3 regions of the Stenotrophomonas sp. FW305-C-20-S1 genome follow, and region 1 is predicted to be linked to each of the others. Evidence: predicted binding sites of a transcription regulator. Region 1 holds the regulator's gene; each other region holds the start of a gene.
What was found. Region 1 encodes FliA, which starts transcription of late flagellar genes. Its sites were predicted from a motif close to TAAAGTTTNNCNNNCNNNGGCCGATAA; they were not measured.
Positions count from the first base shown of each region.

Region 2: the regulator FliA is predicted to act here: its motif matches at 3,029-3,055, upstream of AC3WTC_RS04555 (GGDEF domain-containing protein).
Region 3: the regulator FliA is predicted to act here: its motif matches at 3,726-3,752, upstream of AC3WTC_RS11540 (methyl-accepting chemotaxis protein).

Region 1 is NZ_JBYTEK010000006.1:133,503-143,218, reverse strand. It holds gene AC3WTC_RS05190 (putative bifunctional diguanylate cyclase/phosphodiesterase) at 1-332, shown strand, start outside; gene flhB (flagellar biosynthesis protein FlhB) at 499-1,629, shown strand; gene flhA (flagellar biosynthesis protein FlhA) at 1,626-3,728, shown strand; gene flhF (flagellar biosynthesis GTPase FlhF) at 3,874-5,499, shown strand; gene AC3WTC_RS05170 (MinD/ParA family ATP-binding protein) at 5,486-6,373, shown strand; gene AC3WTC_RS05165 (RNA polymerase sigma factor FliA) at 6,370-7,113, shown strand; gene cheY (chemotaxis response regulator CheY) at 7,133-7,525, shown strand; gene AC3WTC_RS05155 (protein phosphatase CheZ) at 7,525-8,130, shown strand; gene AC3WTC_RS05150 (chemotaxis protein CheA) at 8,133-9,716, shown strand, end outside.
Region 2 is NZ_JBYTEK010000005.1:95,638-105,353, reverse strand. It holds gene AC3WTC_RS04565 (winged helix-turn-helix transcriptional regulator) at 1-280, opposite strand, end outside; gene AC3WTC_RS04560 (MFS transporter) at 357-1,541, shown strand; gene AC3WTC_RS04555 (GGDEF domain-containing protein) at 1,582-2,997, opposite strand; gene AC3WTC_RS04550 (TonB-dependent siderophore receptor) at 3,285-5,531, shown strand; gene AC3WTC_RS04545 (cation diffusion facilitator family transporter) at 5,673-6,647, shown strand; gene nfi (deoxyribonuclease V) at 6,675-7,355, opposite strand; gene gpmA (2,3-diphosphoglycerate-dependent phosphoglycerate mutase) at 7,450-8,199, shown strand; gene AC3WTC_RS04530 (M13 family metallopeptidase) at 8,357-9,716, shown strand, end outside.
Region 3 is NZ_JBYTEK010000018.1:45,271-54,986, forward strand. It holds gene AC3WTC_RS11525 (TonB-dependent receptor domain-containing protein) at 1-165, shown strand, start outside; gene AC3WTC_RS11530 (hypothetical protein) at 223-393, opposite strand; gene AC3WTC_RS11535 (DUF2628 domain-containing protein) at 610-996, shown strand; gene AC3WTC_RS11540 (methyl-accepting chemotaxis protein) at 1,069-3,603, opposite strand; gene AC3WTC_RS11545 (NAD-dependent epimerase/dehydratase family protein) at 3,826-4,719, opposite strand; gene AC3WTC_RS11550 (KGG domain-containing protein) at 5,049-5,345, shown strand; gene AC3WTC_RS11555 (VOC family protein) at 5,449-5,799, opposite strand; gene AC3WTC_RS11560 (hypothetical protein) at 5,899-6,099, opposite strand; gene AC3WTC_RS11565 (SLOG cluster 4 domain-containing protein) at 6,183-6,806, opposite strand; gene cml (CmlA/FloR family chloramphenicol efflux MFS transporter) at 6,843-8,024, opposite strand; gene AC3WTC_RS11575 (LysR substrate-binding domain-containing protein) at 8,241-9,146, opposite strand; gene AC3WTC_RS11580 (MFS transporter) at 9,256-9,716, shown strand, end outside.

The DNA of each region.
Region 1 (9,716 bases):
CCGGCTACTCCAGCCTGCTGTACCTCAAGCGCCTGCCGGCCACCGAAATCAAGATCGACCACGCATTCGTGCGCGACCTGGAACACAGCGCCGAAGACGTGGTGATCGTGTCGGCCATCGTTGCGCTGGGCCATGCGCTGGACATGGACATCGTGGCCGAGGGCGTGGAGACCGCCGCGCAGCGCGCCTACCTGGAGCGCCTCGGCTGCGACTACCTGCAGGGCTTCCTGCTGGGCCGGCCAGTGGACGCGGCCCGCTTCATGCAGCTGCACGACCTGCCGCGGCCACGGGTGGAACTGGCGCAGGGCCCGCAGGACCGGCCCCCGGTGTAGCGCCGGGCCATGCCCGGCTGATGCAATGATCCAGGCTGCCCGCTCGCCGGGCATGGCCCGGCGCTACCGGCACCTGCTCCGGCAGGCGCCCACTTCAGTTGGCACATGCACCCGTAACGGAACGATTCTTGCACGCACCCCGGCATCCCCTGCTGCAGTGCCTGTGATGTCCGAGAACGAATCCGCCGGCGAAAAAACCGAACAACCGACAGAAAAACGCCTGCGCGACGCCCGCGAACAGGGCAACCTGCCGCGCTCGCGTGAACTGGGCACGGCCGCCGTGTTCGGCGCCGGGGTGATCGCGGTGATGGCCATGAGCGGCTCGATGGCCAGCGGCGCCAGCGCCTGGATGCGCCATGCGCTCAGCCCCGAACAGAGCCTGCGCCAGCACCCGAAGGCGCTGTTCGGCCACTTCGGCGACCTGCTGCTGCAGCTGATGTGGGTGATCGCCCCGCTGGTGCTGGTCTGCCTGCTGGCCAGTTTCCTGGCGCCGGTGGTGATGGGCGGCCTGCGCTGGTCGGCCAAGGCGATGATGCCCGACATCAACCGCATGAACCCGATGAGCGGGCTCAAGCGCCTGTACGGCCCCGAAGCCATCGCCGAGTTCATCAAGTCGCTGCTGCGGGTAGCCTTCGTCGGCGTCGCCGCCGGCATGGTGGTCTGGACCAGCTTCAACACCCTGCGCGGGCTGATCCACCAGCCGCTGGAAACGGCCATCGGCGACGGCCTGGGCTTCACCCTGCGGCTGCTGCTGGCCACCGCCGGGGCGATGCTGGTGCTGGCCGCCATCGACGCGCCGTACCAGCGCTGGAACTGGATGCGCAAGCTGAAGATGACCCGCGAGGAGCTGCGCCGGGAAATGAAGGAAAGCGAAGGCAGCCCGGAAGTGAAGGGCCGCATCCGCCAGCTGCAGCAGCAGATGGCCAACCGCCGGATGATGGAGGCGGTCCCCACTGCCGACGTGGTGGTGGTCAACCCCACCCACTACGCGGTGGCCCTGAAATACGAAGGCGGGGCCATGAACGCACCCACCGTGGTCGCCCTGGGCGTGGACGAAACCGCCCTGCGCATCCGTGAAGTGGCCGACGGCAACAAGGTCGCCATCGTCTCTGCCCCGCCTTTGGCACGCGCCTTGTATCGGGAAGGCCAACTCGGCAAGGAAATCCCCGTGAGACTGTATTCAGCCGTCGCCCAGGTCCTCTCTTACGTCTACCAGCTGCGCAGCTGGCGGACCGGCCCGATGCCGTCCACGCCGCACATCCAGGTTGATGAGTTCGGCAACGGGGGCCGTCCATGAGCGCCCAGGCATCCAGCTTCAGTACCCGCCGCGCGCTTGAAATGATCCGCCAGGGCCTTGGCGCGCCGCTGATCGTGCTGGCCCTGCTGGCCATGGTCGTGGTGCCGCTGGCCGCGCCGGTGCTCGATGCGCTGTTCACCTTCAACATCGCCATCTCGCTGATGGTGCTGCTGGCGGTGGTCTACGTGAAGCGCCCGCTGGACTTCACCATCTTCCCGATCGTGCTGCTGATCACCACCATGCTGCGGCTGGCGCTGAACGTGGCCTCCACCCGTGTGATCCTGCTCAACGGCCAGAACGGCCACGAAGCGGCCGGCAAGGTGATCGCCGCATTCGGTGAGTTCGTGATCGGCGGCAACTACGCTGTCGGCATCGTGGTGTTCGCGATCCTGACCATCATCAATTTCGTGGTCATCACCAAGGGCGCCGGCCGCGTCTCGGAAGTGACCGCGCGCTTCATCCTCGACGCCATGCCCGGCAAGCAGATGGCGATCGACGCCGACCTCAACGCCGGTTTGCTGACGCGCGAGGAAGCCAAGCTGCGCCGCGAGGAAGTACGCGAGGAAGCCGACTTCTACGGTGCGATGGACGGTGCCAGCAAGTTCATCCGCGGCGATGCGATCGCCGGCATCCTGATCCTGTTCATCAACATGCTGGGCGGCCTGGCCGTGGGCGTGCTGCAGCATGGCATGCCCTTCGGCGATGCCGCCGCCACCTACACCCTGCTGTCGATCGGTGACGGCCTGGTGGCGCAGCTGCCGGCGCTGCTGGTCTCCAGCGCGGTGGCGATGCTGGTTACCCGTGCCTCGCGCTCGCAGGACATGGCGCAGGCGATGACCGGCCAGGTGTTTGGCCAGTACCGTGCGCTGGCCATCACCGCCGGCATCCTCGGCGTGGTCGGCCTGGTGCCGGGCATGCCCAACGTCGCTTTCCTGACGCTGGCGGCCATCCTCGGCTTCATCGCCTGGAAGGTGTACCGCAAGGGCCTGGTGCCGGCGCAGGCCGACACCGCTGCAGGCGACGCCAACGCACTGAACGCGCTGGGCCGCCCCGCTGGCCCCGCACCCACCGCGGAACTGAGCTGGGACGAGCTGCGCCCGGTCGATCCGCTGGGCCTGGAAGTGGGCTATCGATTGATTTCGCTGGTGGACAGCAACCAGGGCGGCGAGCTGATGCCGCGCATCAAGGGCGTGCGCCGCAAGCTGACCCAGGACGTCGGCTTCCTGATTCCCTCGGTCCACATCCGCGACAACCTGGAACTGCCGGCCAACGGCTACCGGGTACTGGTGCATGGCGTGCCGGTGGCCACTGCCGAGATCCATCCCGACCGCGAACTGGCGCTGGACCCGGGCAGTGCCCTCGGTCCGCTGGAAGGCATCGCCGGCAAGGACCCGGCCTTCGGACTGGACGCGACCTGGATCCAGCCACACCAGCGCGCCCAGGCCGAAACCCTGGGCTATACCGTGGTCGACCCGGCCACGGTGGTGGCCACCCACCTTTCGCACCTGATCCGCGAGCACGCACCGGAACTGCTCGGCCACGAGGAAGTGCAGCACCTGCTGGCCAACCTGGCCAAGAGCGCGCCCAAGCTCGTCGAAGATCTGACGCCGAAGGCGCTGCCGCTGTCGGCGGTGGTGCGCGTGCTGCAGAACCTGCTGGTCGAGCGCATTCCGATCCGCCAGCTGCGCAAGATCGCCGAAGCACTGGTCGAACACGCCCCGCACAGCCAGGACCCGGCCACGCTGACCGCCGCCGTGCGCACCGCACTGGGCCGCTTCATCGTGCAGGAGATCGCCGGAATGTCGGCGGAGCTGCCGGTGTTCACCCTCAACCCGCAATTGGAACGTGTCTTGCAGGAGTCCACGCAGGGCAACGGCGCCGCGCTGGAACCCGGACTCGCTGAGCGACTGCACCAGAGCCTGGCCGAATGTGTCAGCAAGCAGGAAGCCCGCAACGAGCCCGCGGTGGTGCTGGTACCTGGCCCGGTGCGTGCCGCGCTGGCCCGCCTGGTCCGCCACAGCGTTCCGTCGCTGTCGGTCCTGGCCTACAGCGAGGTGCCGGAGGACAAGCGCCTGAAGCTGGTCGGAACGATCAGCTGACGCCGCCCTGCAACGCGCCAGAAAACAGACACCACTTTCAAACACCCGCAACAGACAGATTCCAAGGGGAACCCGAACCGTGCAGACCACCGACCATCCGCGTTCTCCGACCGCCACTCCGCCGACTTCGTCCCGTGACCACAGCATGAAAATCAAACGATTCGTCGCCGCCGACATGCGCTCGGCCATGAACCTGGTGCGCAAGGAACATGGTCCTGATGCCGTGATCCTGTCCAACCGCCGGATCGAGGAAGGCATCGAGATCGTGGCCGCCGCCAACTACGATGAGAGCGCCGTGCAGCGCGCCCTGGAAGCGTCGCGCCGCGACGTTGCACCGCCGCCCGCGCCGAAGCCGCGCAGCGCCGCCGACGCAGTGATCGCCGCAGTCACCCGCCGTCGCAGCGGCACCCCGGCACCGGAGCCGGTGGCCGCCACCACCTCGGCCGTCGCCGCCCTCGCCCGCGCCGCCGTCGGCGCTACCGGCCGCACCCTGGACAGCGCCGACGAGATCGTGCCGACGCGTGGCAGCACCGGCTTTGCCGCCACTCTGGCGCGCGCCGCCGTCAATGAATCGACGCTGCCGGAACAGATCTTCGCCCCGTTCGCCGACGCCATCGTGGCGCCCTCGCCCTCGCCTGCGGCAGCCGCGCCGGTGAACCGCGCCCGCTTCCAGATCGACCCGCCGCTGGAAGACAGCGCGCAGATGCCGGCAGTGACGCCGCCGCCGTTGCCGGCTGCCCTCGAGGCCGCCACGGCACCCGAAGACCAAGCCTCACACGCGCCGGTTGCCGTGCAGCCGACCGAGGCTGCACCGGCACCGATGCCGACGCTGGCGCCAGCACCTGCGCTGACCCTGATCGCCGATGACGCCGAGATCCGCCACCTGCGCCAGGAAGTGGCCGGCATGCGCCAGGTGATCGAGCGCGAGATGAACCGCTTCACCGACGAGCGCCTGCGCGGCAGCCCGGTGCGTGCCACCGCGCTGGACCTGATGGACGAGTACGGCTTCGATGCCGGCATCGCCCGCGACGTGGCCATGCAGATCCCGCTGGAAACCGAAGCGCATCGCGGCCGCGGCCTGATGCTGGGGCTGATCTCGCGCAAGCTGCCGATCGCCCCGGTCGATCCGATGGAGGAAGGCGGTGTGATCGCCCTGGTCGGCCCGACCGGCGCCGGCAAGACCACCACCATCGCCAAGCTGGCCTCGCGCTTCGCCGAAGCCCATGCCGCCCGCGACGTCGCCCTGGTCACCACCGATACGATGCGCATCGGCGCCCGCGAACAGCTGTACGGCTACGGCCGCCAGCTCGGCATCGCCGTGCACGAGGCCAACAGCGGCACCGACCTGGACCAGCTGCTGGAACGCCTGAAGGACTACAAGCTGGTGCTGATCGACACCGCCGGCCTGGGCCCGCGCGACCGTGCGCTGGCCGCCCAGCTGCAGTGGCTGCGCGCTGCCCGCCAGGTCCGCACCCTGCTGGTACTGCCGGCCAACACCAGCTTCGGCGACATGGACGAGGTGGTCCGCCGCTTCGGCGCGGCCAACCTGCAGGGCCTGGTGCTGAGCAAGCTGGACGAGACCGGCCGCTTCGGCAACGCCCTGTCGGTGGCGGTGGACCACAAGCTGCCGATCACCTGGGTGACCGATGGCCAGGACGTCCCGGACGACCTGCACCGGGCCAGTGCAGCCAATCTTGTACTTCGCCTTGAAGATTTGCGCCGCGCGGCCGATATGCCCTGCAACCCGGAGTTGAACCATGCCGTCGCGTGAGTACGCCAAGCTGACCACCACCTTCCCGCTGACGGCGACCCGCAGCGAGCCGCTCGGCCCTGTGCGCACGATTGCCGTGACCGGCGGCAAGGGCGGCGTCGGCAAGACCAACGTATCGGCCAACCTGGCCGTGGCGCTTGCGGGAATGGGCAAACGCACCCTGTTGCTGGACGCCGACCTGGGCCTGGCCAACATCGACGTGATCCTGGGCCTGAGCCCCACCAACACCCTGGCCGACCTGGTCGCTGGCCGCTGCAGCCTGGATGACGTGATCATCGAAGGCCCGAACGGCGTGCTGGTGGTACCGGCTGCGTCGGGCCGCCGGCACATGGCCGAGCTGGCCCCGGCCGAGCATGTCGGCCTGGTCAACGTGTTCTCCGAACTGGAGCGCGAGCTGGACATCATGGTGGTGGACACCGCCGCCGGCATCACCGATGGCGTGCTGACCTTCTGCCAGGCCGCGCAGGACACCGTGGTGGTGGTCTGTGATGAACCGGCCTCGATCACCGACGCCTATGCGCTGATCAAGGTGCTGTCACGCGAACGTGGCGTGGACCGCATCCAGGTGGTGGCCAACATGGTGCGCGACCCCAACGAAGGCCGCGTGCTGTACGAGAAGCTGACCCGCGTCTGCGAGAAATTCCTCGCCGATGTCTCGCTGAACTACCTCGGCTGCGTGCCGCAGGACGACTGGCTGCGCCTGTCGGTGCAGCGCCAGCAGCCGGTGGTGAAGGCCTATCCGTCCAGCCCGTCGGCACTGGCGATCACCGAGATCGCCCGCCGCACCGCCCGCTGGCAGGCACCGACCGAGCCGCGCGGTGGCGTCGAGTTCTTCCTCGAACGCATCATCAAGCAGCGCGGGGTGGCAGCATGAAAGGCGCCGCCCAGTACAGAGAGGTCCAGCGCACGGCGGCCAACGAGGTCATCGCCCAGCACTCGGACCTGGTGCGGCGCATCGCCCACCATCTGGCCGCACGCCTGCCGGCCAGCGTTGAGGTGGACGACCTGATCCAGGCCGGCATGATGGGCCTGATCGAAGCCTCGCGCAGCTACGACGCCGACCAGGGTGCCTCGTTCGAGACCTACGCCTCGATCCGCATCCGCGGTTCGATGATCGATGAGATCCGTCGTGGCGACTGGGTACCGCGTTCGGTGCACCGCCGTGCACGTGACGCTGCAGCCACCATCCGCCGCCTGGAGCAGAGCACCGGCCGCGCCGCCAGTGCCACCGAAGTGGCCGCCGCGATGGAGATGCCGCTGCCCGAGTACCTGCGCCTGATGGAGGACGCCTCGCGCGGCCAGGTACTGAGCCTGGAGTCGCGCATTGAAGACCAGGGCGAGCTGGACACCGTCGCCCAGGGCGGCCCGACCCCGCAGCAGGTGCTGGAGCGCGGTGAATTCGGCCGCGAGCTGGGCAATGCCATCGGCCACCTGCCCGAGCGCGAACAGCTGGTGCTGTCGCTCTACTACGAGCAGGAACTGAACCTGAAAGAGATCGGCGCAGTGCTCGGCGTGAGCGAGTCGCGGGTCTGCCAGATCCACGGCCAGGCGGTCCTGCGCCTGCGTGGCCGACTGAAGATTTTCGAGGCGGCCGACGCCGGCCTCGAGAGCTGATCAACAAAGGAACTCTGCTTTGAACAAGAACATGCGCATCCTGATCGTCGACGACTTCTCGACCATGCGTCGTATCGTCAAGAACCTGCTGGGCGATCTGGGCTTCACCAATACCGCCGAAGCCGAGGACGGGCATGCCGCGCTGTCGCTGCTGCAGAGCCAGCCGTTCGACTTCGTGGTCACCGACTGGAACATGCCGGTGATGACCGGCATCGAACTGCTCAAGGCCATCCGTGCCGATGCCAAGCTGAAGACCCTGCCGGTGCTGATGGTGACTGCCGAAGCCAAGCGCGAGCAGATCATCGAAGCGGCGCAGAACGGCGTGAACGGTTACATCATCAAGCCGTTCACCGCACAGACGCTGGAAGAGAAGCTCGGCAAGATCTTCGAACGCCTGGCGGCCAGCGCTTGATGGATACCACGGTCGACAAGAGCGCCCTCGCCCTGCGCCTGCAGGAAGCCCTGGATGCACTGGAATCCGGCGACGAGGCGGCATGGCGCCAGCGCATCGACGGCCTGGTCGCGCTGCGCACCCAGCCGATGATGAGCGGCCTTTCGCGGCTGGCCCGCGAGCTGGGCCAGGCGCTGGGCGAACTGCCGACCGTGCCCGATGAAGCCGGCGAGCTGGACGATGCCTGCGCGCGCCTGGACCACGTGGTGGCGATGACCGAACAGGCCACCCACCGCACCCTGGACCTGGCCGAAGAGTGCCGCAGCCTGACCGAACAGCTGCGCGCCGACGGCCTGCAGCCGGGCCAGGACCTGCAGCTCGACCGCATCCGCCACAACCTCACCGAGATCGCCCTGACCCAGAGCTACCAGGACCTGACCGGGCAGATCATCCGTCGCGTGGTGGGCATCGTCCGCCGCGTGCACGAAGGCTTCGGCGCGCTCGGTCTGCCGCCGGAACAGCATCGCACCGATCCGGAACTGGCTGGGCCGGCACTGAAGGGACTGGACCGCCATGCGGTCTCGCAGAACGACGCCGACGACCTGTTGTCGGATCTGGGGCTGTAACCATGGGCGCAGTAGCCGACGACATCACTGCCGATTTCATCATCGAGGCCCAGGAGATCCTGGATCGCCTCGGCGAACAGCTGGTGTCGCTGGAACAGGCACCGCAGGACAATGAACAGCTCAACGCGGTGTTCCGTGGCTACCACACGCTGAAGGGCGGCGCAGGTTTCCTCGGCATCACCGCAATGGTCGAGCTGTGCCACGCCGCCGAGGAAGCGCTGGGCGCCGCACGCGCCGGCCAGGCCGTCCTGCAGGCGCATCACTTCGATGCCGCCCAGCAGTCACTGGACTACCTGCAATCGATGCTTGACGCGGTGTCTTCGGGCACCGAGCCGGGCTTTGCCCCGCCCGAACTGGTCGCCCAGTTCGACGTGCATGGCGGCGGCGCTGCCGCGCCTGCGGCCGCGACGCCGGGTGCGGGCGGCGGCGACCTGATCACCGACGACGAATTCGAGGCCCTGCTCGACCAGCTGCATGGCGGCAAGGCGCCGACAACCGTGGCGGCGGCGAAGAAGGCCGACGACATGATCAGCGAGGACGAGTTCGAGGCATTGCTCGACCAGCTGCATGGCGGCGCCGCCCCGGGCAGCAACACCACCGCAGCGGCTGTTGCGGTACCGGCACCGCGATCGGCGCCCTCGCCGGCCCCGCCCGCTGCCAAGCCCGCACCCAACAAGCCTGTCGCCGAAGCCGAACACACCGTGCGCGTGGACACCAAGCGCCTGGATGCCATCGTCAACCTGATCGGCGAACTGGTGCTGTCACGAAACCGGTTGAAGACGCTGCGCGCGCGCCTGCGCGATGAAGAGCTGGACCGCGCCGTGTCCACGCTGGATATCGCCACCGCGCGCCTGCAGTCGGCGGTGATGCGCACCCGCATGCAGCCGGTCGGCAAGGTGTTCTCGCGCTTCCCGAAGGTGGCGCGCGACGTTGCGCGTTCGCTGAAGAAGGAAGTGGACCTGGAACTGATCGGCGCCGAAACCGAGCTCGACCGCAACCTGGTCGAAGCGTTGGCCGACCCGCTGGTGCACCTGGTCCGCAACGCCATCGACCATGGCGTGGAAATGCCTGACCTGCGCGAAGCGCAGGGCAAGCCGCGGATGGGCCACGTGCGCCTGTCGGCACAGCAGGAAGGCGACTACGTCAGCATCGAAGTGCAGGACGATGGCGCCGGCATCGATCCGGAAAAACTGCGCGCCAAGGCGCGCGAGAAGGGCCTGATCGATCCGGAAGCCGCCGCCCGCCTGAGCAGCGAGGAATGCCTGCACCTGGTGTTCCTGCCAGGGTTCTCGACCAAGCAGCAGGTCACCGACATTTCCGGCCGCGGCGTCGGCATGGACGTGGTGCAGTCGCGCATCCGTGAGCTGAGCGGGCAGATCCAGATCCAGTCGGAACTGGGCCGCGGCAGCCGTTTCATGATCCGCGTACCGCTGACCCTGGCGATCCTGCCGACCCTGCTGGTGCAGGCCGGCGAAGACGTCTACGCACTGCCGCTGGCCCGTGTGATGGAAGTGCTGCATGCGCCGCGCACCTCGTTGGGCTGGTTCGACGGCCGCGCCGTGCTCGACCGCCGCTCGCACACGCTG
Region 2 (9,716 bases), on a different contig from region 1:
GGCGCAGGGCCACCAGCAGCGGAAACAGGTCCTGGCCGGCCGCGGTCAGCACATAGTCGTGGTAGGCGCTGCCATCGGCGGCGGGCTGCTGCACCAGCAGCCCCGCCTCGACCAGGCGCCGCAGGCGGTCGCTGAGGATGTTGCGCGCCGCGCCCAGGCTGCGCTGGAAATCGCCAAAGCGACTGACGCCATCGAAGGCATCGCGGATGACCAGCAATGCCCAGCGGTCGCCGAGCAGATCGGCGCTGCGGGCCACGGGGCAGGGGCTGTTGGCGTGCATGGCGGACTCCCTCGATTGTGGTTGCAGTTTAAAACCAGTGGCGCTACCGTGCACCTGGTTTCAAAATGCAACCACAATGATGATGCCTTCGCTTCCCCGCCCCGTGTTGGGCCTGCTCGCCATTGCTGCCGGTGCCAGCGTGGCCAATGTCTATTTCGCGCAGCCGCTGCTGGAGCGCCTGGCCCACGATTTCGCCCTGGATGCCGCCGTGGCCGGTGCAGTGCTGGCTGCCACCCAGGCCGGCAGCGTGCTGGCCCTGCTCGCGCTGCTGCCGTTGGCCGACCGTGGCGACCGCCGTCGACTGCTGCGGGTGCAACTGCTGGCGCTGGTGGTGGCGCTGCTATGGCTGGCCGCCGCCCGCAGTACCGCGTGGTTGCTGTCGGGCATGCTGCTGGCGGGTCTGCTGGGTACCGCGCTCACCCAGGGACTGATCGCCTACGCCGCCAACCTCGCTGCACCGGAGCAACGCGGGCGGGTGGTCGGCATGGTCCAGGGCGGCGTGTTCATCGGCCTGCTGTCGGCACGCGTGGTCTCAGGTGCGGTAGCCGCCGTAGCGGGATGGCGCGCGGTGTACCTGCTGTCGGCATTGCTGATGGCGGCGCTGGCACTGCTGCTGTGGCGGCGCCTGCCGCACGTGCCGGTGCCCGCAATGCCGCCGTCGTGGCGCAACCTGCTGCGTTCGATGGCCGATATGCTGCGGCAGGATCGCGCGCTGCGCGAACGCGGGCCGCTGGCATTGTTCCTGTTTGCCGGTCTCAACGTGTTCTGGGCCGCGGTGCCACTGCCGTTGTCGGCGCCGCCGTTGAACTGGTCGACCGCCGCCATCGGCGCGCTGGGCCTGGCCGGCATCATCGGCGCACTACTGGCAGCGCGGGTCGGGCACTGGATGGATCGTGGCCTTGCCCACCGGGTGAGCTTGGGGGCACTGCTGCTGATGCTGGTCGCCTGGGTGCCGTTGCTGGGCCTGCCGTACTCGCTGGCCCTGTTGCTGCTGGGCGTAGTGGTGCTGGATCTGGGCGGGCAGGCGTTGCATGTGTCCAACCAGGCCCTGCTGCTGCGTGCACCGGCCGAACAGCATGGACGCCTGGTGGCGCTGTACATGCTGTTCTATGCCGTGGGCAGCGGTGTGGGGGCTGCGGCAGGCACCTGGACGCAGGCGCGCCATGGGTGGCCGGCGGTGTGCGCGCTGGGCGCGGGCATCGCGCTGCTGGCACTGACGTGGTGGGCGACGTGGCGCATACCGCGCAAGGACGCTGCGTAGCGTCGAGACCGCCCGGCGCCACGTCACGCGCGCTGCAGGCTCAACGTTGCAGCGCGCGTCGTCCCGGAGCTTCCGGCAGTGCGTCGTCGGCCACCACCACCCGGTTGCGGCCCTGTCGCTTGGCGGCATACATCGCCGCGTCGGCGCGCGCCATCAGCCGCTCGTAATCGGGATGCCCATCGTGTCCGGCCACGCCGATGCTCGCGGTCAGCGCCAGCGTCTGTCCGTTGGGCAGGGTGATCGGCGACTGCGCGATCTGCCGGCGCAGGCTTTCGGCGATCACCTCCGCCTGTGACTCGCTTGCCGCCACCAGCACCACCACGAACTCCTCGCCGCCGTAGCGGAACAGGTAGTCGCTGCCTCGGGTCTGCTGGCCGAGCAGGGCTGCGACGTGCTGCAGCGCGCGGTCGCCGGCGTCATGACCGTGGCCATCGTTGATCGCCTTGAAATGGTCCAGGTCCAGCAGCAACAACGAGAACGGCGTGTGGTTGCGCGTGGACAACTCGATCTCACGGCGCAGCACGGTCGGCAGGAAGCGCCGGTTGAGCAGGTTGGTCAAGGCATCGCTGCCCGCATCCAGTTCACCGATGCGTTCGAACAACAGGGTCATCAGGTTGCGGATGGTGGCCAGGTCTTCGCGGATCATCGGCAGGGCGGTCAGCCGCCGTGCCGGATCTTCATCGGTGGCGCGCTGCAGGCGGCTGTCGATGCGGGCCATCAGCTGGCCCACCTGCTGCGTCTCGCTGCTTTCGCCGAAGCTGGGAATGCCCTTGTGGGTGAACCACAGGCCGAATTCCGAGCTCGCCAGACTGGCGTTGTCGGCACCGGTCGCATGGCCGGCGAGGGTGTACAGCAGGCTGTTTTCCCAATCCAGCAGCAGGGCGCGCTGGCGCTCGCGCTCGGTGCTGACGTTCTGCACCAGCGAGAACAGCCGGTACGCCGCATCGGTGCGCGAAGAGCGCTCACGGGCGTGCGTATAGGCCAGCGTCATGCCTTCCATGGCGATGTCCATGATCGCGCTGAGGCAAACGATGGCGGCGAAGGCGGTGTCGTTGTCAGCGGCATCGGCGCGCAGGCGGATGAACAGCTCGTGCTTGAGTACGCGCGCACCGCGGGCCACCAGGTCCACCGGAATACCGACCCGTGCGTGCACATCGCCGATCACCCGTTGTACGGCGACGGTAGCGGCAATGCCATCCGCATCGGTGGTCAGCAGCTGGGCCAGCCAACGCTGCATCGCTGGTTGCAGGCGCTGCTTGACCTGGTCGTGGGACAGGAAGCGGCGCGCACGCGTGTCCTGCAGCAGCACTTCGTAGAAGCGCTGCGCCAGCGTCGGCGGTGCATCGGCGGCCACGGCATGCAGCAGCGCGGCGGCGGCGGGGCCGGCCAGCAGCAGACACTGCTGCCAGGCCTGAGCCAGCGGTTGGCTGGCTTCGTCCAGTTGGGGTGTATCCACGTCGATCTCTAACGGCGCACAACAGACCACGGTATCGGCCGCAGCTGTCGACGGTTGATGGCAGGGAAGCCGGCCAGTTTAAGCGCCATGCAGGCCGAAAAACGCGGATGAAGCACATGCCGGCCGATGCCGCAATGCGTTGACGCATTTGAGAATCACTCGCATTTATGAAAAAATGACGGCAGGAACCGGCATGCGGGCATCCCGCAGTGATCGTTCCGCCTCCCCCGTCGCCGCCTCGTGCCCTATGCCAGAGGCTTCCGTTGCCCTGCCAGAAGGTTCAGAACATGCCTGCAAACACTCTTTCACCGCGCCCGCTGGCGCTCGCCGTCGCTGCACTGCTGGCCACCGCTGCCGTCACCGCCCATGCGGAAACCGATGCCACCGATATCGACACCGTGCATGTCACTGCCTCGCAGATCGCGCGGCAGGCGCTGGGCACCTCCACCATCACCGCCGAGGACATCGCCAAGCGGCCGCCGGTCAACGACATCGCCGAACTGCTGCGGACGATGCCCGGCGTCAATCTGACCGGCAACAGTGCATCGGGCCAGTACGGCAACAACCGGCAGATCGATCTGCGCGGCATGGGGCCGGAAAACACCCTGATCCTGATCGACGGCAAGCGCGTGGGTGCACGCGACGCGGTGCGCATGGGCCGCAGTGGCGAGCGCAACACGCGCGGCGACACCAACTGGGTGCCGGCGGAAATGATCGAACGCATCGAAGTGCTGCGTGGCCCGGCAGCGGCACGCTATGGCTCGGGTGCCTCCGGTGGCGTGGTCAACATCATCACCAAGCGCCCGACCGGCGACCTGACCGGTGCGGTTGACCTGTACGGCCTGGTGCCCGAACACAGTGCCGAGGGCGGCAGCGAGCGCCTCGGCCTGCAGCTGAGCGGGCCGATGACCGACACGCTGTCGTTCCGGTTGTACGGCAACCTCAACAAGACCGATGCCGATTCGCTGGATCTCAATCGCGACTTCGCCACCGGCGCCAATGCGGTACCGCCGGCGGGCCGCGAAGGCGTCAAGAACCGCGACGTCAACGCGCTGCTGCGTTGGGACGTGACCGCCAACCAGGTGGTCGAATTCGAGGCCGGCACCAGCCGCCAGGGCAACATCTATGCCGGCGATCGTGCGGTCAGTACCACTGGTACCTCCACCGGTGTCGACCTGGCCGCGCTGGCCGAGCAGCAGGCCGAGACCAACCGCATGTATCGCACCACCGGCGCGATCACCCATCGCGGACGCTGGGGCGATGTCAGCTCGCGGCTGACGGCAGCGGTGGAAGGGGTGAACAATTCGCGCATCAACGAAGGCCTGGCCGGCGGCCCGGAAGGCAGCTTCAATGGCGCCGACTGGTCGACCTCGCGCCTGCGCAACTACCAGCTTGACGGCGAGGTCAGCTTCCCGACCACTCTCGGCGGTGCCGAGAACGTGTGGACGCTGGGCTTCGAGTACCTCGACAGCCGACTGACCGATCCCTATTCGATGAGCCAGTCCAGCAGCAGCGGTGGCGGCATTCCGGGTCTTTCGGCCGATCGTGCACGCGGCAAGTCCGATGCACAGACCACCGCCGTCTACGTGGAAGACAACATCTACCTCGGTGAGCGCTGGATCGTGACCCCGGGCCTGCGTTTCGACCATCACAGCCAGTTCGGCAACAACACCAGTCCGAGCCTCAACGCGCAGTTCCGGCTCAACAGTGACTGGGTGGTCAAGGGCGGCATCGCACGCGCCTTCAAGGCGCCGAACCTGTACCAGTCCAACCCGGACTATCTGTATTACACCCGTGGCAACGGCTGCCCGAACGCGTCGCCGAGCCTGGGCGCCGGCTGCTACATGCAGGGCAATGCGGATCTCAAGGCAGAGACCAGCCTGAACAAGGAACTGGGCGTGGAGTGGGCACCGCAGAGCGGCTGGCAGGCCTCGTTGACCTATTTCCACAATGACTACAAGGACAAGATCCAGGCCGGTTACACCCAGATCGGCCTGACGGCCGACCGCAAGGGCCGCATCTTCCGCTGGGAGAACGCACCCAAGGCCATCGTGCAGGGGCTCGAGGGTAACCTGGTGATCCCGCTGCTGGGCGAGCAGGGCGACCGCCTGAAGTGGAGCAACAACTTCACCTACATGGTGGAGAACGAAAACAAGAGCACCGGCCAGCCGCTGTCGGTGATTCCCAAGTACACCGTCAACACCATGCTGGACTGGCAGGCCACCGAGCAGCTGTCGCTGCTGCTGACCGGCACCTTCTACGGCAAGCAGGAACCGGCCACGGCCAACATCAACAACGATCCGCGCTGCACCGCCAACTGCGATGCGTCCAACGTGCTGCAGACCCGCGGCGCGTACAACGTCTGGGGCGTGAGCGCGCGCTACAAGGTGACCGACACGGTCAGCGTGGGCTTCGGCGTCAACAACCTGGCCGACAAGCGCCTGTTCCGCGAGGCCAACAGCAGTGACGCCGGTGCGGCGACCTACAACGAGCCCGGCCGCGCGTACTGGGCCAGCCTGCGTTTCGGCTTCTGATCATCAGGCGGTGGTGCCGGCCGTTGGCCGGCACCCTCCCGCTTCGCGCCAGCCGTGCATGCCTGCAATGTTATAAACACCGTGATAGTTTCCCGACACCCGCCGGCGTAGCCTGACTCCCATCGCTAAGGAGCTGTTGCCATGGGTCACGACCACGATCACCTGCCATCCGAGATCCGCCACGAGAAACCTTTGTGGTGGGCGCTCGGCCTGACCTCCACCTTCCTTGTCGTGGAGGTGGTCGGTGCGTTCTGGACCAACAGTCTGGCACTGCTGTCCGATGCCGCGCACATGGCTACCGACACCCTGGCGCTGATGATCGCGCTGGTGGCCGTGCGGCTGAGCCGGCGCCCGCCGGACGCGCGCCGCACCTACGGTTATGCACGTCTTGAAGCACTGGGCGCGATGATCAACGGCGCAATGCTGTTCGTGGTTGCCGGCTACATCCTGTGGGAAGCCATCGGTCGCTTCCGCCAACCGCAGGAGATCGCCTCCACCGGCATGCTGGTGATTGCAGCGGTCGGCCTGGTGATCAACATGATCTCCATGCGCCTGCTGCAGGCCGGCAGCGGCGAGAGCCTCAACGTGAAGGGCGCCTACCTGGAAGTGTGGGCCGACATGCTCGGCTCGGTGGCGGTGATCGCCGGCGCGCTGTTGATCCAATGGACCGGCTGGAAGCCGATCGACCCGATCCTGGCCGTTCTGATCGGTTTGTGGGTGCTGCCGCGCACGTATGTGCTGATGCGCGAGGCCATCAACGTGCTGCTGGAAGGCGTGCCCAAGGGCATGGACGTGGCCAGGGTCCGCGACCGCCTGTCCGACCACGACGCAGTGCTGGACGTGCATGACCTGCACGTATGGGCGCTGGCGTCCAGCACGCCGGCACTGACCGCGCACATCGTGATGCGCGAAGGCGACGACGCCGACCGCCTGCGGCGCGAACTCGGTGATCGCCTGCACGATGATTTCGGTATCGAACACGTGACCCTGCAGATCGAAGCCGACCACTGCGGCGAAGCCTGTGGCCAGCCGTCGGCGACGAAGGACGACGATCACGCCGGGCACGATCATGCAGCTGCCGATGCGCAGGGCCATCGCGGTCACGTGCATCGCTGAAGCGGGTGTGGCGGCCGGTGCCCGGCGCTACCTCTGTTCGTCGCGCCGCGAGGCCAGCCGATCCGCCAGCCGGGTCGGCTCGGGCAGGCGATAGCCGCGCAGCGTGCGCTGCACCCAAGCCAGCGCGGTATCCGCACTGACCCGATGCCCGCCGGCGACGAACAGCGGCTTGCAGCGCAGCTTGCTGCGCAGTACCCAGCCGAGCTGCTCGCCGCCGTCCAGCAACGGCGTGTGCGCGCCGGCCTCAGGGTCGGGCTCGATGAAGCGGCCCACCAGCTTCGATTTGGCCACGCCGATGCTCGGCAGGTCGGTCACCACGCCCAGGTGTGCGGCAATGCCCAGCCGGCGCGGATGGCTGATGCCATGGCCATCGACGAACACCAGGTCCGGTGCGCGCGGCAGCAACGCCAACGCAGCCAGCAGCGCCGGCAGTTCGCGGAAGCTGAGCAGGCCCGGGATATAGGGCATCACGGTGGGGATGCGGGCGATTTCCTGCGCCACCGGCTGCAGGGTGTCCGCGTCGAGCAACACGGCCGCAGCGCGGGTGATCGCGCCGTCTTCCTCGAAGCCGACATCCAGCCCGGCCAGCCAGCGCACGGTAGCGGGCAGCCGGTCCTGCCGCTGCACGCGGGTCGCCAGCTGCTTCTGCTGTTCGCGGGCGGCGCTGACGCTGCCTTCCCAGCGCCCGGGGTCGATCAGTGTATTCATCGGCCACAGGATGACATCCACACCGCCACGGCGCGGTGAGCGGGCGCCGGGGCTACAATGGCCGCCTGCCTTTCCTCGCGTTGGAGACCCTGCAGTGACCCGTAAACTCGTACTGTTGCGCCATGGCCAGAGCCAGTGGAACCTGGACAACCGCTTCACCGGCTGGGTCGATGTCGACCTGACCGAGCAGGGGCGCCGGGAAGCGGCTGCCGCCGGCCGCCTGATGCGCGAGGAAGGCCTGCAGTTCGACGTCGCCCACACCTCCGTGCTGAAGCGTGCCATCCATACCCTGCAGGGTGCGTTGGCCGAGCTGGAGCAGGACTGGCTGCCGGTGAACAAGTCCTGGCGCCTCAACGAGCGCCACTACGGTGGCCTGCAGGGCCTGGACAAGGCCGAGACCGCCGCCAAGCACGGCGAGGACCAGGTCAAGGTGTGGCGCCGTTCGTACGACATCCCGCCGCCGGCGATGGACCTGGAAGATCCGGGCCACCCGATCCACGACCGCCGCTATGCCGGGCTGGATCGCAACGCGCTGCCGGGCACCGAATCGCTGGCCACGACGCTCGACCGCGTGCTGCCGTACTGGCACGACGCCATCGCGCCGCAGTTGAAGGATGGCAAGACCGTACTGGTCACCGCCCACGGCAACTCGCTGCGCGCGCTGTACAAGTACCTCAACAACGTCTCGCGCGAGGAAATCCTCGAGCTGAACATCCCGACAGGCATTCCGCTGCTGTTCGAGTTGAACGACGACCTCACCGTGAAGTCGTTCCGTTACCTGGGTGATCCGGAAGCGGCACGCAAGGCCGCCGAAGCCGTGGCCAACCAGGGCAAGGCGCGGTAGATACCCACCGTTGGTGGGTATTCCCCTGCTGGGTGTGTGCGGACCAACGGTCCGCACCTACCCGGTTGCGACCACGGGCGTTCCCCCTGTGACCTTTGGCCGGTCCCCACCATCGCCGCAGCGGCTACGCTGGACGATTCGCCGTTGGAGACACGCCATGAATGTCCGCAATCTGGTCCCGCTGGGCCTGACCATCGCCATCGCCGCTTCGCTCGCCGCCTGTGGCAAGAACGAGACCGCGCCCGCTGCCGACGCCGCCAAGCCGGCGTTCGACCAGTCGCAGATCAAGACCGCGCTGATCAGCCTCAACAGCGCCGATCTGGATCCATCCATCGCCGCGTGTACCGACCTCAACGGCTTCGTCAACAGCAAGTGGCTGAAGGCCAACCCGGTGCCGGGCGACCAGACCACCTGGGGCAGCTTCGAGATCCTGCGCGAGCGCTCGCTGGAAGTGCAGCACGCGCTGGTGCAGCAGGCCGCCGCCAGCAAGGCCAAGGCCGGCTCGGTGGAAGCCAAGATCGGTGACATCTGGAAGACCGGCAACGACGAAGCGAAGATCGAGGCCGCCGGCCTGGCGCCGCTGCAGCCGACGCTGGACAAGATCACTGCGCTGAACGACACCGCCGCCATCACCCAGTACCTGCGCGACAGCCAGGCGCAGGGCCAGGGCGTGCTGTTCTCGCTGTTCGCCAATGCCGATTACAAGGATTCGGCCAACGTCATTGCCTACGTCGGCCAGGGCGGCCTGGGCCTGCCGGAGAAGGGCTATTACTTCGACGACGCGCAGGCCAAGATCCGCGACGCCTACGTGGCCTACATCGCGCAGGTGCTGACGCTGTCCGGCGTTGACGCGGCGCAGGCTGCCGAACAGGCCAAGGCGGTGATGGCGTTCGAGACCCGCCTGGCCAAGGCCTCGATGTCGCGCATCGAAATGCGTGACCCGGCCAAGCGCTACAACCCGCTCAGCGCCGCCGACGCGGACAAGCTGACCCCGAACTTCAGCTGGACCGCGCTGTTTGACACCCTGAAGGTACCGGCTGCACAGAAGTTCTCGCTGGCCCAGCCGGGCTTCTTCAGCGAAATGGACAAGATGCTGGCCGACGTGCCGGCCGCCACCTGGCAGTCCTACCTGCGCTTCCACACCATCGACGACGCCTCGCCGTACCTGAGCAGCCAGTTCGAGAAGGCCAACTTCGAGTTCTACGGCAAGACCCTGCGCGGCCAGCAGGAAATGCAGCCGCGCTGGAAGCGCGTGCTGGAGTCGGTGAACGGCGGCATGGGCGAAGCCCTCGGCCAGCTGTACGTGGACGCGGTGTTCCCGGCCGAATCGAAGGAGGCCATGCAGCACCTGGTGCAGAACCTGTCGGTGGCGCTGAAGGCGCGCTTGGAGCAGCTGCCGTGGATGGGCGAGGAAACCAGGAAGAAGGCACTGGAAAAGTGGGCCAGCTTCACCCCGAAGATCGGTTACCCGGACAAGTGGCGTGAGTGGACGGGCCTGCAGACCAACGGTGACAGCT
Region 3 (9,716 bases), on a different contig from region 1:
GCCTATACGCTGTATGACCTGACCGCTGCATGGAACGTCAATGAGGTGCTGACCCTGCGTGGCGGCGTCAGCAACCTGGCCGACAAGAAGCTGTACGCCGACGGCTCTACCGACTACTTCGTCGCCGGCCGCAGCTACTTCCTCAGCATGACCGCGCGCTTCTGATGCGCACTGCGATCGCGCTGGCAGCAGGCCAGCGCGATCGCGGCTGGTTTCCCAGGCTCAGTCGTTTTCCAACACGGCCGGCGCAGCGTCGCGGCTGGCCGCGATGCGTGCACGGTCCATCGCCACCGCCAGTTGCTGGCGGGCGAGCAGTTGTTGTGCCTGCACCACTTCGGGTGTCGGCAGGAGCACCGGTCCGGGTGCGTTTTCCGGTGTAGCAGGTGTGGTCATGCAACCTCCATGGACATACCGCAGCTACCCGCAAACAGCCGGGGTAGCAGCGGAACTGCGCACCCTATCCTAAAAACAAGGCGGATGGGTGACGGTGCGGCACCGGGACGCAAGCCCTTTGCCGTAGGAACGTCACATTTTTGACGCTCCAAGCTGGTTTGCTGAATGTGACTCACTTATCATGAAAACGTTTTCCTAACAGGGAAGTCCCTATACATGAACACCGTTGACCTGACCCGCTTCAGCCCGAAGTGGCAGTTCCGCTTCAACTTCTTCCAGCAGCACGGCGCTCCCAAGGAGCCCGGCTTCAAGCAGGCCTGGAAGGCGCTGTCCTTCGGCGACCGCCTGAAGATCAACCTGAACTTCTTCGCCTTCTTCTTCGGCGCGATCTATCTGTTCATCCTGGGCATGTGGCGCAAGGCGCTGGTGGTGATCGGCATCAACATCGTGCTGATCGCGGTCAGCCTGGTGCTGCCGGACATCGTGGCCCGCGCACTGTTCATCGCAATGAACTTCCTGGTCGCCTCGAGCACCAACTACAGCTACTACCTGGAACAGGTGAAGGGCAACACCAGCTGGAACCCCTTCGAAGGCATGTTCTAAGCCCAGCGCACCACGTACGCAGTGGCACATCGACGCCCGGCCTTGGCCGGGCGTCGTCGTTCAAGCCCCGGCTCAGGCGGCGCGCAACGCAGCAGCCGGTCGGGTGTCGGCCTGCAGGCGGAAGCGGGACACCGCCACCGCCAGCTGCTCGGCCTGTTCTTCCATCGCCCGCGCCGCAGCGGTGGCTTCTTCCACCAGCGCAGCATTCTGCTGGGTGGTCTCGTCCATCTGCACCACCGTCTGGTTGACCTGCTCGATACCGGCCGACTGCTCGCGCGAGGCGGCCGAAATCTCGGCCATGATCTCGTTGACCCGACCGACCTGGCCGACGATCTCCTGCATCGTGCGGCCCGCACCGTGCACCAGCTGCGCGCCGGCGCCGACATGGCCGACCGAAGCGTCGATCAGCTCCTTGATCTCCTTGGCCGCGCCCGCCGAGCGCTGTGCCAGCGCGCGCACTTCGCTGGCGACCACCGCAAAGCCACGGCCCTGTTCACCAGCGCGCGCCGCTTCCACCGCTGCGTTCAGGGCCAGGATGTTGGTCTGGAAAGCGATGCCGTCGATCACCGAGATGATCTCGGCGATGCGCTGCGAAGAGGTCTCGATCTGCTCCATGGTCTGCACCACCTGGCTGACCACCTGCCCGCCTTCGCTGGCAACGCCTGCGGCCGAGGCCGCCAGCTTGTTGGCCTGCAGGGCATGATCGGCGTTCTGGCGCACGGTGGAGGTCAGTTCCTCCATCGACGCGGCGGTCTCTTCCAGGTTGGCCGCCTGCTGCTCGGTACGGCGTGACAGGTCGCTGTTGCCCGACGCGATCTCGCCTGCGGCCAGGCGGATGCTGGCCGCAGACTGCTGGATCTGGCCGACGATCTGGGTCAACTGCTGCACGGTGCTGTTGGCATCGTCGCGCATCACCGCGAACACACCGTGGAAGTCACCCTCCATCCGTGTACTCAGGTCACCGGCGGCGATGGCGCGCAGCAGCGTCGACAGCGCAGCCAGGTTCTGGTCGCTGACCTGCATCATGGTGTTGAGCGTTTCCACCATGCGGCGGAAGTCATGCTCGAAGCGCTGGGCATCGCCACGCACGGCGAAATCACCTGCCGCCGCCGCAGCGGCCAGCTGCTGGATCTGCTCGTTGATCGCCGCCAGGTTGGTCTTGGTGGTTGCCATGGCAGCGGTGAATATCGCCTTTTCGCCCGGCAGTGCCTCCATGTCCACGCTCAGGTCACCCACCGCGTAGCGCTGCATCACCTCGACCAGGCGTTGGGTGACCGCATTGCTGTCGGCCACCAGCTGGTTGCTGTCGGCCACCATGCGGCCATATTCGCCCGGGAACACCGAGGCATCCATGCGGTAGCTGATTTCACCGGCATCATGGCGGCGCGCCATCTCCGCCTGTGCGGCCATCACTGCCTGCAGCTGGCCACGCATGCCCTGCATGGCGTCCAGCAGGCGGCCCACTTCGTCGTTGCCCAGCACCGGCATGGCGGTATCCAGCTTGCCCGCAGCCACGTCGCCGGCGATGCGCACGGCCTGCGCCAGCGGTCGCACCGCCAGGCGCTGCAGCAGCAGGTAGACACCGCCACTGAGCACCAGCGCAGCCACCACACCCACCAGCAGGATGATCCACAGCAGTTCGCGGGCCTGCGCGATGATCACCGCATGCGGCACCACCACACCCAGCGCGAAACGCTGCGGCGCGTCACCCACCTGCAGCGGCACGTACAGGCGGACGTTGCCGGCAGCGTCGGGCTCGAACGCTTCATAGGTCTTGTCGGCGGCGATCTGCGCCAGCATGCCGAGGGTGGCGGCATCGGTACGCGGCTTGCCGATCTCGGCAGCGTCGGCCGAGGCCAGCACCACGCCCTTCGGCGACAGCAGTTCGACGCGGCCAGCGCCCATCGGCGTCAGCGTGGCCAGGTGCTTCTGCAGCGCGTCCAGCGAGAAGTCGACGGTGAAGACACCGAGGAAGGTGCCGTTCTCGACGATCGGCGTGCTCAGCGTGCTCATCAGCACCTGCTTGCCGCCGATGTCGTAGGCATACGGTTCGCTGACCAGCGGCAGCTTGTCGCGGCTGGGCACCATGTACCAGTTGCCCGAGCCGCTGGGCGTCTCGGTGTAGTCGGTCATCGTCGACTGCTGCGGCTTGCCGTCCTGCCAGGCCCAGTAGCTCATGTAGCGGCCGGTGGCGTCGTGCGCCTCGCTGTTGACGAACTCGGCGTCCTTGCCGTCGAAGGCATTGGCCTCCCACATGGTGCTCTTGCCCAGCCATTCCGGGTGCGCGTGCAGCTGCTCGCCGATGACATTGGCCAGGCTGGCGCGATCAGGGGCATCACCGCGCGCACGCTGGGCCAGCACGGTTTCCACCATCGCATCGTTGCTGGCAAAGGCCGTGCCCAGGTCGGCAGCCACCTGCCGCGCCTCGGCACGGGCTTCGCTGGCCATGGTCTGCCGCGAGGACGACACCAGCGCCGAACTGGCCTGGTGATAGATCAGGAACGCGGTCGCGCCGAAGCACAGCAACGCGATCACCGCGGTGCCCAGCATCAGCTTGTGGGCGATGCTGCCGGGGCGACGGGCAGCGACGGAACGGGAAGAAGACATGGGAGGATCCGCAGGCAGTTCAGGTCGACCGGTGCCACCAGGGCACCGCGCAGATGCGCGATCCGTCGCGCGGGCCGCCTGCCCGCCGGATCGGAACCCGGCGCGGGAAGGCGCGCACCGGGTTAGCGGCCATGGCCGGGCGAGGTTGAGGCTCGCCGCACGCACAAAACCTGAACCCGCTCAGCTGCGGCCGTCGACCCAGGCCTGTGCTGCTCGCCTGTGCTATTCGGCGACGCGGTCGCGGATCCACTCCGCACGGGGCAGGACCTCGATGCTGCCCGCGGCGTACTGCTGAAGCACGTCCTCCGGACCGAAACGTGGCTGCCAGCCCAGCGCTGCACGCATCCGGCTGCTGTCATAGACCCGATCGATGCTGAGCGGCAGTGGCCAGCCACGGCGCTCGAACTCGGCCAGCAGCTGCGGTGCGCGGCGCGCCAGCACCTGGCGCGGATCGGCGGCCAGCTGCAGGCAGTCCTCGCGCCGGAAGGGCGTCGGTGCACAGGCGAGGTAACGCTGGAAGGCCGCGCCTTCATCGTGCAGCAGCGCGGCATGCGCGCTGGCCACGTCGCGCGCGTCGATACCACGGTGCAGGCGGAACATCGCCATGCGGTCAGGCGGTTCGGGGAAGCAACGTGCCATCCGCAGCACGCGCACGGTGAATGTTGCACTGGCCGCCGCTTCGGCAGCCGCCTCAGCCTGCAGCTTGGTGCGGTGGTAGATCGTGCGCGGCAGCGGCTCGGTGTCCTCGTCGATCCAACGGCAGCCGCCGGACACCACGGCATGGCCGTACAACGCCGTGGTACTGGTCAGCACGAAGCGCTGCACGCCGGCCTCGCGCGCCAGCTGCAGCAGGTTCGCGGTGGCCTCCACGTTGATCTGCTGGAACACCGCGTCAGGTACCAGGCCCACGTGCGGGGCGTGCAGGGCCGCGGTATGGATCACCGCGTCGACCCCCTGCACGGCGCGTTCCAGCGCCCGGCGATCGGTGACATCGGCAATGACGCGCGTGGTGGCGAACGGACTGCGATCCAGCCCCACCACCTCATTGGCAGCGGCCAGCGCACCGAAGATCGCCCGCCCTATCCGCCCGGAACTTCCGGTCAACAGAATCTTCATTGAATCCATTCACTCGACAGCGCCCGGGACCTACCGGGATGGCTTGATTCTAGGCATGCACGATGGCGTCGGCGATAGCAGACGATGACATTCTGCATGCCATCCACCTCCGGCCAACCGCTCGGACTCTCCCTTGCCAGGGCGCCACGGGTGACTGCCGTGACGACCGGTTGCAGAGCCCGGCGCTTCCTGCACGGTAACCGGTTGTCAAACGCGTGCGCAGGCCATGTGAGCCTCGTACAGCCCACTTCGACCTGTCTTTAGCCTGCACTGTGCAACATGGGACCGTCACTGATGGCAGCGCCCCATGTTCACACCGGAGACCGGTAATGACCAACTCACGCAATGGCAACAGCAATCGGGGCTTTGCCTCGATGGACGAAGACAAACAGCGCGCGATCGCAGCCAAAGGGGGACGTGCTGCCCACGCATCCGGCAATGCGCACCAGTTCAGCCCGGCCGAGGCCCGGGTGGCGGGCCGGAAAGGCGGTGAAGCGATCAGCCAGGACCGCCAACACATGGCCACGATCGGCCGTGAAGGCGGCCATGCGCGGCACGCCAGCAGCCGCCAGCAACAGCAACAGCAGGACATGCCCGACAAACCTGACAGCGGTCAACAACGTTGACGTGTTGCGGTCACTGCGCCGCGTACCGGCGGTGCGGCCGACGTCGATCAGCACTCAGCACTGCCAGCACAGTGGAAAGCGCCGCTGAGCTGGCGCGAGCCGGCTAGGTGTGGGCGAGGATGTTCAACAGGCGCCCGAACGGGTCGCGCACGTAGAAGCGACGTACACCCCATGGCTCTTCGGCTGGGCCATATTCAAGCGCGATGTCCGCGTGTCGCAGGCGTTCGAGCACGGCGTCCAGATCATCCACCTCGATCGAAAGATCCGGCACCGGCGTACCCGATCCGCCTTCGCTGGCAACGCTGAGTTGTGCCAGCGCAGTGCCCTGCCCACCGTAGGTGACGATCCAGCCGTGGTCCATCACGATGTCCATGCCGAGGATGTCGCCGTAGAACGCGGCCGCCTGCGCAGGATCGGCACTGGCGATGTTGGCGACGACACGTTTGACGGCCATGTTGCGGCTCCAGACGATCAGGACCGCGGACTTCGTGCCTGCGACCAGGTGAAAAGGGGCCCCTGGATCGGGCCCCCCATTGCGAACGGTATGCAGGCCTCAGACGGCGCCGCACCTGTCCATGACACAGCGATCGTATTCGAACTGGCACTCCATGGCATCGCCGCCGCCGGAAACGCAGGCCTGGTAGGCCTTCCAGCACGGGAAGTCGCACGGCTGGACCGGACCGGCCACCGCCACCGAACCGGTACACGCAAGTGCAAACACTGCAGCAACGATCACTTTCCTGATGGCTCGCATCGATATCACTCCCTGATAGGCCTGGTGATTCCAGGCTGCATCACCGTAGCCGTGCGTGCGGGATAGGAAGTGAAGGCGCCGGTTCAGCCTGCCAGCAATCGCAGATCACGCAGCTGCGCGCGCAACTCCGCGATGTCATGCCACGGCAGTATCGGCGAGTTCCCGCGCTCATCGGGAGGGTTGCCCGGGAGCCCCTCCGACCAGCCACCCGCGCCCACCAGCGGCAGCAAAGGCCGCTTGTGCAGCCAGGCCAGACACACTTCGGAAATCGTGCCCGCGCGCCCGCCGATGACAATGCAGGCATCGCCGGCCAAGGCCATGATCAGGTTGCGGGCATCGCCCATGCCGCATGGCACCACCACCGTTGCCGGCCAGTCTGCTGCGGGCATGTTGCCTTCCGGAATCACGCTCAGCACCGTGCCGCCAGCTGCGACTGCATGCTCGGCTGCCACCCGCGTGGCTGGGCTGCCACAGCCGCTGACCAGGGTGATTCCATTTTCGGCGAGGAACCTGCCCGCCTGTGCAGCGAGGTCGAACGCCGGTGAGCCAGGATCGGCACTCCCCAGGATGGCGATCTGGGGCTTGCGGAAGGACTTGCGGGAGGTTGGTGTCATGAAGCGACCTGGGTGACCGAACGGAAGGACAGCATGGAGACGGAACCGATCCGGGCAGCCACTGTTCAATTGCCCGACGCGGGAACGTATCACGCCAGCAGTTTGTCTTTCTGATGCTGATTGCACAGTTCACCGCCTCAGCATCACCAGGCCACCCAGGCTCAGCGACGGCAGCAGCAGCCCAAAGGCCACCAGCGGCCAGACCGTATCGCCCGGCAGCAGCAGCGTCGCGAGCGTGCCAAGCGTTGCCACGATCAGGCTCTGCACGGCGTAGTACAGCGCCACTGCCGTGCCGGAGGCATCGGCAAAATCGCGCAGCGCACCGTTGGCCGCCACCGCAGCCACCATCACGATGCCGATGGCCACCAGCCACATCGGCAACACGACACTGGCAAAGGATGGCGGCAGCATCGCCGTCATCGCCATGACCAGCGCGCCGCCAATCATCACCATCAGCCCACGCTGGAAACTGCCACCAATGCCCCATCGCCCGATGAATCGAGCAGCGAAGCGCGAGGTGACGATCATCACCAGTGCCACCGTCGCGAAGGCCAGGCTGAAGCCCATCGCCGAATAGCCGGCCCTCCCCATCAGCACCCGCGGGGCGATCGAGAAAAACACGAAGAACGTGCCCATCGCCGCACTGAATCCCAATGCATGAACCCAGAAGCCGGCATTGCCGAGGATGCGCGCGAAGGCTGGCGATGCGTGGACATGCTGCGGTGGCCGTGTCTCCTGCCAGCCGCGGCATGCGCGTGCACCCGCCAGCAGTCCCAGCACACCCAGCGCGATGAAAATAGCCCGCCAGCCCAGCGTATAGGCGATCAATGCGCCGAGGATCGGACCGAGCGCCGGCACGAACGCCAACATCGAGGCGAACAGGCCATAGAGCGTGGCGCCCTCGGCCGTGTCGGCATACACGTCGCGCACCGTGGCGAAGGTGGCCACCAGTGCGGCCGACGCCCCAATCGCCTGCACGCCGCGCCACGCAAGGAATGCCGCACCATCGCTACACGCGGCCAGCGCGAACGACGCCAGCGTGAACAACAGCGCGCCCATCAGCAGCACCGGCCGTCGCCCGATCCGGTCCGACAGCGGGCCGAAGATCAGCTGGCCCAGCCCCAGCACGAGCATGTACAGGCTCAGCGTCAACTGGATGAGGGCGGGCGACGTGCCGAGTGCCTGCGGCATGGCCGATACGACCGGCAGGTAGATATCCATGGCCAGCGAGGCCAAGAGGTCGAAGGGGGCCATCAACACGATGGCGCCCGGCAGGGAATGGGCCCAGCGAAGGGCTTTTCGATCAGACATGGGGAAACATCCGCTCAGGAGGGAATCCGGCGGTGATCAACCCAGTGCGTGGAAATCGCAGGACAAGATCACCGCAACAACGTGCGTACCGTTGTTGCGGCTCAGCGGACTGTCTGCGGACCGTTCCCGTTCATCTGATGATCCGGTGGAAGATCGAGTGCGGCCAGTGTAGCAAGGCCATTGCGGGGCAGCCCGGCAACGTCGTCCGGCAGGGCTTCAGGGCAAGGGCAGCATGTCGATGCGCCGGGAGGGGGTACGCCGCACCTGCTCGATGAGCCGGCGGACCGCTGGCGATGTTTCCTGTTCACGGTACAGCGCAGCGATGGTCGAGGCGATGACCGGCCCGGCGATCGGCAGATACACCACGCCTGGCAGCAGCAGCGTCCGCTGCAGCACCGACGGCACGATCGCCACGGCGCCATCGCCCACCGAGACCTGCGCGAGCACCGCGACAAGATGACCGGGACGGGAGCGGATGTCCGGCACGAATCCGCCACGGCGGGCGACTTCCAGCGTGCCGGCGGGCTGCTCCGGCATGATGAACGCCTCCTTCGCCAGCAGCGCCGGCTGCACCGGCACCCCCGCGTGGGCCAGCGCATGCGATGCCGGCAACGCCACGCAGAACTGATCTTCGATCAGGATGTGCGAACCGAGCGCATCGGGCACCTCCATCGGAAGCCGGCAGAACACCACATCGATGCGACCGTCCAGCAGCAGGTCCGGCAGGTCGGCCATCGGCCATTCGCCGACCTTCAGCTCCACGTCGGGCGAGGCGCTGCGGAACCGCTGCAACTGCTCCTGCAGCGCGCCGGCATGGACCGCCGAACCTACGTAGCCGATCTCGATCCTGCCGATTTCCCCGCGACCAGCGCGGCGGCCCACGGCCTCTGCCTGCTCGAACTGGCGCAGCACGTTGCGTGCTTCGGCCAGGAAGATCGCACCGGCAGAGGTCAGCGTGACCTCGCGCCTACTGCGATCGAACAAGGGGGTGCCCAGGCGACGCTCGATCTGCTGGATCTGAACGCTCAGCGTCGGCGTGGCGATGCCCAGGCGCAGCGCGGCGCGCCCGAAATGCAGCTCCTCGGCCAGTGCGACGTAGTACTGCAGATGTCGACGGTCCATGCGCACCGGCTCGTTAGCTTTGGCCTAACGTACTTGAAGAACACCGGCAATGAAACAAACAGTCGAAGTTGCTTGAATGGGCCTTCTTCCTTCCCCACCCGAGTGCCCGGTGTCTCTCTTCCCCCGCCGCAGACCGCCCAACTGGATCCTGATCATCGCCTCGCTCGGCTGCACGATGACGGTGCTGGAAACCAACGCCGTGGCCGTCGCCCTGCCGGCCATCGCGCGGAATCTGCAGGCTGACTTCGCCGACATCGAATGGGTGATCAGCTGCTACATCCTGACCTTCACCTCGCTGCTTCTGCCCGCCGGTGCCATCGCCGATCGTCATGGCCGCAGGCGGGTGCTGCTGATCGGCATCGCACTGTTCGCCCTCTCATCGCTGACCTGCGCGCTGGCCCCCACGGCCAGTGCGCTGTATGTGGCCCGAGCGTTGCAGGGCGTGGGTGCCGCTTTCCTGCTGGCCCCATCACTGTCGGTGATCGGCCACGAATTCCACGAGGGCAAGCAACGCGACGATGCCTGGGCCTTCTGGGGCACGGCAATGGGCATGATGATGGTGCTCTCGCC